2 regions of the Mesorhizobium sp. WSM4898 genome follow, and region 2 is predicted to be linked to the other one. Evidence: riboswitches for the same ligand, from Rfam matches in the RefSeq annotation. Region 2 holds a riboswitch; the other holds the start of a gene.
What was found. A riboswitch is a leader RNA that binds a small molecule or an ion and turns the genes downstream of it on or off. The one in region 2 is predicted to bind glycine.
Positions count from the first base shown of each region.

Region 1: linked by a shared signal. The riboswitch ahead of P9228_RS21705 (D-amino acid dehydrogenase) and the one ahead of gcvT (glycine cleavage system aminomethyltransferase GcvT) in region 2 are both predicted to bind glycine.

Region 1 covers NZ_JARTVQ010000005.1:219-5,930, forward strand. The annotation lists partial or broken gene P9228_RS21700 (malate synthase G) at 1-1,224, opposite strand, end outside; gene P9228_RS21705 (D-amino acid dehydrogenase) at 1,242-2,486, opposite strand; glycine riboswitch at 2,531-2,636, opposite strand; gene P9228_RS21710 (mandelate racemase/muconate lactonizing enzyme family protein) at 2,798-3,961, opposite strand; gene P9228_RS21715 (LysR family transcriptional regulator) at 4,088-5,005, opposite strand; partial or broken gene P9228_RS21720 (IS256 family transposase) at 5,425-5,712, shown strand, end outside.
Region 2 covers NZ_JARTVQ010000003.1:44,005-49,716, forward strand. The annotation lists gene gcvP (aminomethyl-transferring glycine dehydrogenase) at 1-2,198, opposite strand, end outside; gene gcvH (glycine cleavage system protein GcvH) at 2,215-2,583, opposite strand; gene gcvT (glycine cleavage system aminomethyltransferase GcvT) at 2,591-3,691, opposite strand; glycine riboswitch at 3,841-3,927, opposite strand; gene P9228_RS14890 (molybdopterin-binding protein) at 4,195-4,986, opposite strand; gene P9228_RS14895 (cytochrome b/b6 domain-containing protein) at 4,988-5,712, opposite strand, start outside.

The sequences.
Region 1 (5,712 bases), on a different contig from region 2:
GACCTCTTCCGGCCCGTGCATCTTCGGCTTCACCACATACATCGAGCCGGCGCGGGAATTGGCGCGGCGGCCGTTCTCGCCGACATCGTGCAGCGCGATCAGCGCGGTCAATGCCGCGTCCATGATGCCTTCCGGCACCTCATGCCCGTCGCGGTCGATAATCGCGGGGTTGGTCATCAGGTGGCCGACGTTTCTCACCAGCATCAGTGAGCGGCCGGGCAGCAGCAGCTGCCCGCCATTCGGCGCCGTGTAGCGGCGATCCGGGTTGAGCCTGCGGACAAAGGTCTTGCCGCCCTTGGTAATCTCTTCCGCCAGATCGCCCTTCATCAGACCGAGCCAGTTGCGGTAGACGACGACCTTGTCCTCGGCATCCACGGCGGCGACCGAATCCTCGCAGTCCTGGATGGTGGTCAGAGCGGCTTCGAGGATGACATCGGCGATGCCGGCCGGATCGGTCTTGCCGATCTGGTTGGCGCGGTCGATGACGATCTCGATGTGCAGGCCGTTCTTCACTAAAAGCACGGCCTCCGGCGTGGCGGCGTCGCCGCGATAGCCGACGAACTGTTTTGGATCGGCGAGCGTGGTGGCGCCGGCGCCCTCGCCCACCTTCAGCGCGCCGTTCGCCACCGAGAGCCCGTTGATGCCGGCCCATTTGCCGGTGGTCAGCGGCACCGACTGGTCGAGGAAATCCCTGGCCCAGGCGATCACCTTGGCGCCGCGCGTGGGGTTAAAACCTTTGCCCTTCTCGGCGCCGCCCGTCTCGGGAATGGCGTCGGTGCCGTAAAGCGCGTCATAGAGCGAGCCCCAGCGGGCATTGGCGGCGTTGAGCGCATAGCGCGCGTTCATCACCGGCACGACCAGCTGCGGCCCGGCGACGATGGCGATCTCGGGGTCGACATGGTCGGTCGAGACGCTGAAGGCCGGCCCTTCCGACACCAAATAGCCGATCTCCTTCAGGAAGCCCTTGTAGCCCTCCTTGTCGATCGGTGCGCCGTTGGCGCGGTACCAGCCGTCGAGCTTCTCCTGCATGGCGTCGCGCTTGGCGAGCAGCGCCCGGTTCTTCGGCGCCAGCTCATGCACGATGGCCGAAAAACCGGTCCAGAATTGTTCGGCGTCGATGCCGGTGCCAGGCGCGGCCTCCTCGGCCACAAAGTCATGGAGCTCCCGGGCCACTCTAAGGCCGTAAAGGGCCACGCTAGTTTCAAATCGGCTCATTGCGTCCATGACGGAGGCCCCTTGGATCAAGCCGCAGCGGCACCGGCGTTGAACTGAGCAGAGACGCTTTCGGCAACCATCTGGGCGGTCACGGCCGAAAGCGTCCAGCCCAGATGACCATGGCCGGTGTTGTAGAACACTCCCGGCTGACGTCCCTTCCCGATCCTCGGCATCATGTTTGGCATCATCGGCCTCAAGCCCGCCCAAGGCACGACCTTGTGAGTGTCAACCGCTGGAAAAAGCGTACGCATCCACTCCACCAGCGGGGCGACACGATCATTGCGGATATCGCGGTTTGCGCCGTTGAACTCGGCCGTTCCCGCTACGCGGAAGCGGTCTGGCCCGAGACGGCTGGTGACGATCTTGGCTCGATCGTCGAGAAGACTGACCCAAGGTGCGGCCCCCTGGCTGCCGTCGTCCTCAAGATCCACCGTGATCGAATAGCCCTTCACTGGATATACGTTGACGCGGTCGCCAAGGATCTTCGCGAAATGGCGACTGGCAAGTCCGGCGCAGACGACGATGCCATCAACGTCAATTTCCTCCGACGGGCCGTCCAGACCATTGCGAGTGTAACCGATACGGAACTTCCCATCGCGCACAATGCTTTCGACTGTGGCATCGAAGACGAAATTCGCTCCTCGCCGCTCGCAGGCCTTGGCGAGGCCGGAGGTGAACTTGTGGATGTCGCCCGTTGAATCCGAAGGGGTGTAGAAACCTGCATGGAAGCTGCCGTGCAGCGCCGGTTCGATCGACTTGATTTCCGATGCCGTTACGGGTCGGCGGTCAAGGCCCCCCTCGACGAGCATGGAATTCACCTTGAGCGCGTGCTGAAAACTCGATTTGTCCCAGTAGACGTGCAAAATGCCGCGACAGACGTGGTTGAAGTCGATCTTCTCGCGTTCGGCGATGGCAAACAGGTGCTTGCGTGCCTCGATCGCCAGCTGTGTGGTCTTGACGGTGTTCTGACGGTAGTTCGCTATGTTGGAAACGAATTCGGCCAGCCATGAATATTTGTGCCACGTGGGCGCCGGATTCATGAGCAGGGGCGCGTCACGGCGCATCATCCACTTGATGCCCTTGAGCATGGTCGACCAGTGGTTCCAGACCTCGGCATTGCTTGCGGAGAGCTGACCTCCATTGGCGAACGAGGTCTCCATGGCCGCATAGCGTTGCCGCTCGATGACGGTAACCGAGTAGCTACGTTCCAACAGGGCATAGGCAGTGGTGACGCCGGTGATACCGGCACCGATGACAGCTATATGGGGCATTGCGCTCTCCGCGATAGGATGGGTGCGGGTTCGATCCCGCGGCTCTTCCCCAATCTGTCGCTATACCTGAGAGCTTAACCGCGCAGGCGTGGCCCGTTCGGCGTTCCCCTTCGGTGGGCGCCTTCCGCGCCTCTCTCCAGATCGTTCAACGGCATGGTCACCTTTGCCTGAGAGTTTCCTGGGGGGTTGCTCCGTCGGCGTCGCCTATCGCTCAAGCGATAGGTCGATCTCTCCCATGCCGCCATTTTTGAACGCATGTTAGTCAGCTAATTGGTCGTCGGGTTCTCCAGCTCCTGCCTATGCGACATCGCCTAGTTGCTCGAGCGATAGTCGAACAGCCTGTAGGGTTCCAACCGCTTTGCCTCGACCGTGGCGCCAAGACCCGGTTCTGACAGGACTTCGAGATAACCGTCCTTGATGCGATCCTCTGGAGCATTAGCAAGAACCTGCACATACCCGTCCGACTGGGGAAGATACGGATAGATCTCGAGCGGCATCGAATTGGCGCACGCCGCCCAGACCTGGAGCGAAGCCGCAGTGCAAAGCGTAGACGCGCAGTTGTGAGGCGATACACGCGCGTTGTAGGCCTCGGCCATGGCTGCGATCTGAACGAGTTCGAAGACGCCGCCGCAGTTGCCGACATCCGGCATCACCACATCGATCGCACCGGTGTCCAAAAGGTTGCGGAATCCATTGCGTGTGTAGACGCGCTCGCCGGCGGCAATCGGAAAGCGGAAACGCCCGGCAAGGTTCTTGAGACCAGCCAGATTGAACGCATCAAGGGGCTCCTCGACCCACATGACCTTCAATTCTTCACAGAGATCGAGGATGCGCAGCAGCTGGTCATTGCTGAGGCCACCGGACAGGTCGATCATCAACTCCGCTTGATCACCCACGACTTCCTTCAGGTTGCGAATGCGATCGACGGCGCGTGTGAACTCCTCTGGCGACAGCATACGGCGCTGAACATGTGTCAGCGTCCGGCCAGGTTGCTGCGTAGCCAGAGGATAACTTTTCAAAATCCTGTAACCGTCCTTCAAAGGCCGCTCAGCAGCCTTGGCCCATTCGACGGCATCGTTGCAGTGGTAGTTCCACCCGTTGGCATAGACCTGAGCCTTCGGCTCGAAGGAACCACCGAAGAATTCGTAGACTGGCATCCCGGCAGCCTTGCCCTTGATATCCCACAGGGCCTGGTCGATCGCACTGATAGCTGCAAACGAGATCGCGCCGCCGCCCTTGGTCCAGAATGAATTGTCGTAGAGATGGTGATAGACGTGCCGTGGGTAACGCGGATCGGCGCCAATCACCCGGTGAGCGTAGTCCGATATCATGCCAACGGCTGCCCGAGCGCCTAGACCATAAGCGACCGCCGCCTCACCCCATCCGGTGATGCCCTCGTCGGTCTCTACCTCAACCAGAACCGGGCGCACGCCGCCCGTGGGGATATGATAGGCACGGATGTTGGTGACGCGCATTGGAGGTTCCTCTAGCAAGGGAGACCTGAACATGCGCGTTGCTGATCATAAGAGCAAAATCGAAATCTTGATACCCGCATAAGCAATTCTTATGGCGAGACCAAATTCCTCCCGCACCTCGACAACCTAAGCGTCAGAAGCCGTGGCTTCAAAGGTCTGGTGCTTGCTGAGCTCCACGCGCAGGGCCTCGTAGCTCTGATCCGCCATGTGGGACCATGGCCGGTACCGCGTCCGCATCAGGTAGTATGGCGAGGGCTCGATACCTTCGAGCGCCCGGCATTCCGCGGGCAGGGTGTTGCGAGTCAGAGCTAGAAGCGTGCTGCACGTGATAGCATCGGCAATCGCGACGCTGCCACCAAGGACCGCGTAGCAGGCCATCGGAAAAAAGCTTCCGAACTCTACCCTCGGCGAACCGAGCTTCGCCCTCACAGCCTGTGCCGCTAGGTTTTCCTCGTACAGAGAGCAGATCTCAAGTCCGGCCAAATCCTGCAGAGAAAGGCTTGAACCTCGATTCGCGACAAGCCCCTTAGGGTAAATTGCGCAGACCGGAACATGAAAGACCTCGGAATCGAAAAGAGGGGATCCCAACGGAATCTCTCTGATGCCCAGATCGGTTATCGCGATGTCATGTCTCTGGTTCTCCATCTCCAGCACAATGGAGTCAGACGAGCCGTTCATGACCCTGAATTCCTGTCCACTCGCCGCGAGTTTTGTGATCGCGTGAGGCACAAGGTGAGTCGCCAGGTTACTGGACGCTATGATGGAAATCCGCGGCACTGGAAACGCGTCCAGTCGGTTGAACCGACCGCGAATTTCGCGAAGCTGCTGCATCACGGGGTTTATTTGTTCGAACAAGACCTTCGCTTCAGCTCTCGGCGTTATTCGACCGGCATGCCGGTCGAATAGTTTGACGGCCAATAGGTCTTCGAGACCGCCTATCGTCATGCTGACAGCAGGCTGCGTACGGCCCAGGTTCTTCGCAGCCTGTGAAATGCTGCCGGTCAGCATGACCTGGTAGAATGCTTCGAGCTGATTGTACTTCATCGTTTTCTACCACTCGTAGCTAGGCCATCGCGCGAAACTTGGCAACGCACAGCAATTTAGCCACCTACCGTACTAACGAGGCAGCGGCGATACCAATCGAAGCGATTCCTATGCAACTGCTGGATCGCTCAGGTAGTGCATTTGCGCCCTTCCTACCTGCGCCCTTCATAACATCGCGACGATGCGTGTTGGTGATGAATGGTTGCGAATGGGGTTGGCTTCACTCGGTTGAACCCCTCGCGACCATTTGGGGGATAGCCAAGGTCGTGTCCCATCAGGTGGTGTAGGTGAGGGTTATGAAGCCGCTCGCGAGCGCGCCGTTAGTAGCGCTGTAGCGAGCGAGCGGCCTGTCGGTGGTCATCGGCGCTTTCCGGTAGGGTTTGGTTGTTGACGCCAACCCATTTCGGAAGGAACCACCGATGACCGACGACATGATGAACCTGCGCGCGCTCGTGGAGAAGACCCCCGATGCGGATCTGCTGCGCGAGATGATCGGCTTTGCCGCCGAGCGGCTGATGGAGCTGGAAGTAGGTGCCGCCACGGGCGCCGGCTATGGCGAGAAGACCCCGCTGCGGACCACCCAGCGCAATGGCTACCGCGACAGGGACTGGGAGACCCGAGACCGGAACGGTCGAGCTGCGCATCCCCAAGCTGAGGAAGGGCTCCTACTTCCCCAGCTTCCTGGAGCCTCGCCGCATGGCTGAGAA
Region 2 (5,712 bases):
ATCGAAGCGCTGCCGAAGGGCGCGGCGGCGACGGCATGCGCCGAACCTTCCATGACATGGCCCGGCAGATAGGGTTTCAGATGCGCCCTGACGCCGATCGGGCCGACGCCCGGGCCACCGCCGCCATGCGGGATGCAGAAGGTCTTGTGCAGATTCATGTGGCAGACGTCGGCGCCGATATCGCCGGGGCGGGCGAGACCGACCAGGGCGTTGAGGTTGGCGCCGTCGAAATAGACCTGGCCGCCATGCTCGTGGATGAGGGCGCAGAGATGACGCGCGCCTTCCTCGTAGACGCCATGCGTCGAGGGATAGGTGAACATCAGCGCCGCGAGGTTCTTGGAATGCTCGTTGGCCTTGGCCCGCATGTCATCCATGTCGATGCTGCCGTCCTCGGCGCAGCGCACGACGACGACGCTCATTCCCGCCATCGCCGCGCTCGCCGGATTGGTGCCATGCGCGGAGGACGGGATAAGGCACACGGTGCGGTGGCCTTCGCCGCGCGCGCGGTGATAGGCGCGGATGGCGAGCAGGCCGGCATATTCGCCCTGGCTGCCGGCATTGGGCTGCAGGCTGACCGCGTCGAAACCGGTGATCTCCGACAGCCAGGCCTCCAGGTCGCCGACCATGGCCCGATAGCCGGCCGAATGGCTGGCCGGCACGAAGGGATGCAGGTTGGCGACATTCACCCAACTCACGGGCATCATCTCGGCGGCGGCGTTGAGCTTCATGGTGCAGGATCCGAGCGGGATCATGGCGCGGTCCAGCGCGAGGTCCTTGTCGGCCAGCCGCCGCAGGAAGCGCATCATCTCGGTCTCGGAGTGGTTCTCGTGGAAAACCGGCTGGGTGAGGAACTCCTTGCCGCGCCGCTTACCGGGCATCGAGCCGGCTGCCACCGTGCCGGGCTTGGCGCCGAATAGCGCCGCGATCGCTTCGAGGTCGGCTTCGGTCGAGGTCTCGTCGAAGGCGATGCCGACGTGGTCGGCATCGATGACGCGCAGCAGCCGGCCAGTCTTCTCGGCGGCTGCGGCTATTGCCGCTGCCTTGCCCTTCACTTCCGCCGTCACAGTGTCGAAGCGATGTGCTCCGAGAACGGCCACGCCCGCTGTCTTCAGCCCCGCCGCAAGGCGGTTGGCGAGAGTGTGGACGCGCTCCGCGATCGCTTGCAAACCGGCGGGACCGTGCCAGATCGCATAGGCCGTCGCCGTGTTGGCGAGCAGCGCCTGCGCGGTGCAGATATTGGAGGTCGCCTTGTCGCGGCGAATGTGCTGCTCGCGCGTCTGCAGCGCCAGGCGATAGCCTGGGCGGCCCTTGCTGTCGGTCGACTGGCCGACGAGGCGGCCGGGCATCAGACGTGTGAGCTTGTCGGAGACGGCGCAATAGGCTGCGTGCGGGCCGCCAAAGCCCATCGGCACGCCGAAGCGCTGCATCGGACCGACGGCGATGTCGGCACCGAGCTTGGCCGGCGCATCCGTCAACGTAAGCGCGAGCGGGTCGGCGATGAAGACGACCAGAGCGCCAGCGGCGCGGGCCTTCTCGATCGCCGCCTTGTGATCGCCATAGACGCCGAAAGTGTCCGGCCAGGAGACGAGCAGGGCGGCGGTGTTGTCGTCGATGGTCTCGCCGTCGACCTCGGTGCCGAGCGGTTCGGCGCGGGTGCGCACGACATCGAGCGTCTGCGGATGCGGCGTGCCGGCAAGCGCCACCTTGGTGCGCTTGTCGCGGTGATGGCGCAGTGCGATGCCGACCGCTTCGGCAACGGCGGTGGCCTCGTCGAGCAGCGATGCCGACGCCACCGGCAGGCCCGTCAGCTCGGCAACCAGGGTCTGGAAATTGAACAGCATCTCCAGCCGGCCCTGACTGATCTCGGCTTGGTAAGGCGTGTAGGCCGTGTACCAGGCCGGGTTCTCGAACATGTTGCGCTGGATGACCGGCGGCACATGGACGCCGTGATAACCGGCGCCGATGAAGCTCTTCAGCACCGTGTTCTTCGCCATCATCGCCGACAATTCGGCCAGTGCTTCGGCCTCGCTGGCCGGAGTGGGCAGGTTGAGCGGCAGGTCGAGGCGGATCGATCTCGGCACGGCCTGGCTGATCAGCGTTTCGACGGACGGAACGCCGATGGTGGCAAGCATGGCCCTGACATCGTTGACACTGGGGCCGATGTGACGGGCCGAGAAAGGAATGGGTGCTGCGGTCATTTCCAAGATCCTGGTATCAGCCGACATGGGCTTTGTAGGCGGCCTCGTCCATGAGGCTGTCGAGTTGGCTTGCGTTGGAAAGCTTCATCTTCCAGAGCCAGCCATCGCCGGTCGCCGCCGAATTGACCAATGAAGGGTCCGACGACAGTGCTGTGTTGGCTTCGGTGATCTCGCCGTCGACCGGCGCGTAGACGTCAGAGGCCGCCTTGACGGATTCGACGACTACGGCAGTGTCGCCCTTGGCGAGCTTGCGGCCGATTTCCGGCAGTTCGACGAAGACGAGATCGCCGAGCTGCTCCTGCGCATAGTCGGTGATGCCGACGGTGGCGACGCCGCCTTCGACGCGCAGCCATTCATGATCCTCGGTGAAATAGGTATTTGCCATCGGAATATCATCCTTTGCGGTAGCGATGTGGCGTGAAGGGCAGCGAAGTGACATCGATCGGGATGCTGGTCCCGCGGACGTCGGCGAATAGTCTGATGCCGGGCTTGGCCAGCGCATTGTCGACATAGCCCATGGCGACCGGGTGGCCCGTCGACGGGCCGAAGCCGCCCGAAGTCACGTGGCCGGCCGCATTGCCGTCGGCATCGACAAGCGCGGCGCCGGCGCGCACCGGCTGACGACCATCGGGTTTTAGGCCAACGCGCTTCTGAGACGGCCCACGCTCGAGGATCGAGCGCAGCGCGTCGGCGCCGATGAAGTGACCGGAAGCGCGGAGCTCCTTAGGGATCGCCCACATCAAAGTGGCGCTCGCCGGATCGGTCTCGGGTGTCAGATCCTGGCCATGCAGGCAGAGCCCTGCCTCAAGCCGCAGGCTGTCGCGGGCGGCAAGGCCGATCCATTGCACGCGCTCGTCCTGCAGCAGGTTGCCGACGAGATCGCGGGCATCCGCTTCCGGCAGCCCGATCTCGAATCCATCCTCGCCGGTATAGCCGGAGCGGCTCATGAACCAGTGTTGCCGGGGCTCGACACCATGCATGAACAGCAGCGAGCCCGTTTCGATACCGGCTCGCGAAAGGGCCGCCCAGGCATCCGGGCCCTGGATCGCCAGGAAGACGCGGTCGAGCGGCTCGACCTTGGCATCGAAATCCGCGGCCAACGCACGCAGATGCCTTTCATCCTCGGCCGCATTGCCGGCGTTGGCCACCACCATGAATCGGCCATCGTCAAGACGCGTGACGATCAAGTCGTCGATGACGCCGGCGGCCTCGTTCAGGAAGAAGGTATATTTGGATTGGGCAATTTCCATCGCGCCGGCGTCGAGCGGGCAGGCGCGGTTGAGTAGGGCGGCGACGCCCGGGCCGCCGACCTCGAACAGCTTCATATGCGAGATGTCGAACAGGCCGGCATGCTCGCGCGTGTGGAGGTGCTCCTTCATCACGCCGGCCGGATAGGTCAGCGGCATCGACCAGCCGGCAAAAGCGCCGAAACGCGCGCCCGCGGCGCTATGCAAATCCTCGAGGGGTAGATGTTTGGTGTCTTCGCCGGTCATGTCTTCTCCAGAGTCGCACGCAATCGACCGCCATTAGCGGTCTAGTCCGTGCCCCTCTGTCTGAAGCCTGAGAGACTCGCGCCCCGTAACTCTGTCGGCAGCGCTTACACCTTCGGCGCGGGAAGATTCCCGACTTTCCAGAGTTGTCTTTCCCGTCCACGGTTCTTTTGCCTGAGAGATTTCGGGCGATTTCCCCTTCGGCGACAGCTTGCGCTGTTCTCTCCCGCAAACAGGTAGGACTCAGTCACCTGAGCCCTCGACGCGCCATCCATAGCCCGTCGGCGACAGCTTGTCACCTCCCAGCGACATATCTCTCGGCAGCCGACGCCGATGACAACACCCGATCTGGTCTGAACGGCGGCCCAGCAAGGCGGCCTAGTCGCCCGAGGCCATCGTCTTGCAAAGGATGATGTTGGAATGGCCGATTGTCGCCGTGAGTCTTTTCTCAATCGCGTTGAACTCGGCTGACGCAAGATCGTGCTCGGCCTGCAGGCGAAGCGCCATCAAATACCGGCATACCAGTCGTAGCCATTGTCTTCCCAATAGCCGCCGCGACCGCCGCCGACATTGGCGAAGCCGTCGACCAGCTCGATCTTGTAGAGATATTTCGGCATCTTGTAGCCGAGCTGGCGCTCGACCCGCACCCGCAGCGGCGCGCCGTTCTCGACCGGCAGCGGCTTGCCGTTCAAGCCGTAGGCCAGGATCGTTTGCGGATGGCGGGCATCGATCAGGTCGATGCTGCCGTAATATTTGATGTCGCCAGACAGGCTTTGGTCGATCGTGTCGAGGCAATGGAACATGACGTAGCTCGCCTGCGGCTTGACGATGGCCTGATCGAGCACCAGCGAGAGCCGCGTGCCGGTCCATTTGGCGATGCAGCTCCAGCCTTCAACGCAGTCGTGGCGGGTGATCTGGGTGCGGCTCGGCATGTTCTGCAACTGCTCGCGGGTGAGCGACAGCGGTTTTTCGACGAGGCCGGTCACCTCCAGGCGCCAGTCGGCGAAATTGTTGGCGAGAAGACCCTTATAGGTGTCGTCGTCAGGCGCGGTGACGCCGTTCGGCCGCTGCGGCTGGCGGATGTCGGCCTCGCTGAATTCCGGTGCCAGCGCGTCCCGGCCGGCAAGCAGGCGCTGCGCGCGGTATGTCAGCCCGTTGGCGTTTTCGAGGAAGCTGCGCAGCCCGCTGCCGACGCCCAGACCGCTGTCGAAGCCATCGCAGCCGGACAGCGCGATGCCTGACAGACCGAGGCTGGCGGAGGTCAAGAACTTCCGGCGGCTAATCTGGAATTTTGCCATGTCAGGCGCTCCTCTCGGTTGCCTGGTCGTGCTTTGCGGGCGGGTCGGTGCGATACCAGCCGGTGATGATCGAGCGCAGCTCGTTGATCGGACCGGCAGCCACGATCATCAGCATATGGACGACGAAGAAGAGCACGAGCAACACCATGACAATGAAGTGGATGGTGCGAGCCGTCTGCCGACCGCCCAGGATTTCATTGAGCCAGGGAAGCACCGAGTTCATGCTCGGCGACATCGCAAGCCCGGTGATGATCATCAGCGGCAACAGCACGAAGAGCACGCCGCCATAGGCCATTTTCTGCAGCGTGTTGTACTCGCGGGCATGGTGGAATTTCAGCCTCGCATGGTCGAGGATGTCGCGCGGCAGCTTGCGCAAGTCATCCAGGCGAGGGGCAAGATCGCGGCGGATATGGCCGTTGATCAGGCTCGCGACCAGCCAAATGAGCAGGGTTGCGCTCAGCACCCAGGCGAAGAAGAAATGCACGACGCGGGCCGTGCCGAGGTCGTAGTAGGACGGGATCGTCGCCCAGGACGGAAAGGCGCGCGGCGTTTCCTGTCCGGGAGGGCCGGACCAGCCGAGCACGCCGGTGGTGTCGAAGCGATGCCCGAAGATTTTGGTAAAGCCGCGCGGTCCGCCGTCTGTGTTTTCGGCGCCGATCTCGAGGATCGTATTGTTGTATTGGAAGCCCGATTCCTTGCCGATGTAGAGTTGCGGGCGCGCGTTGA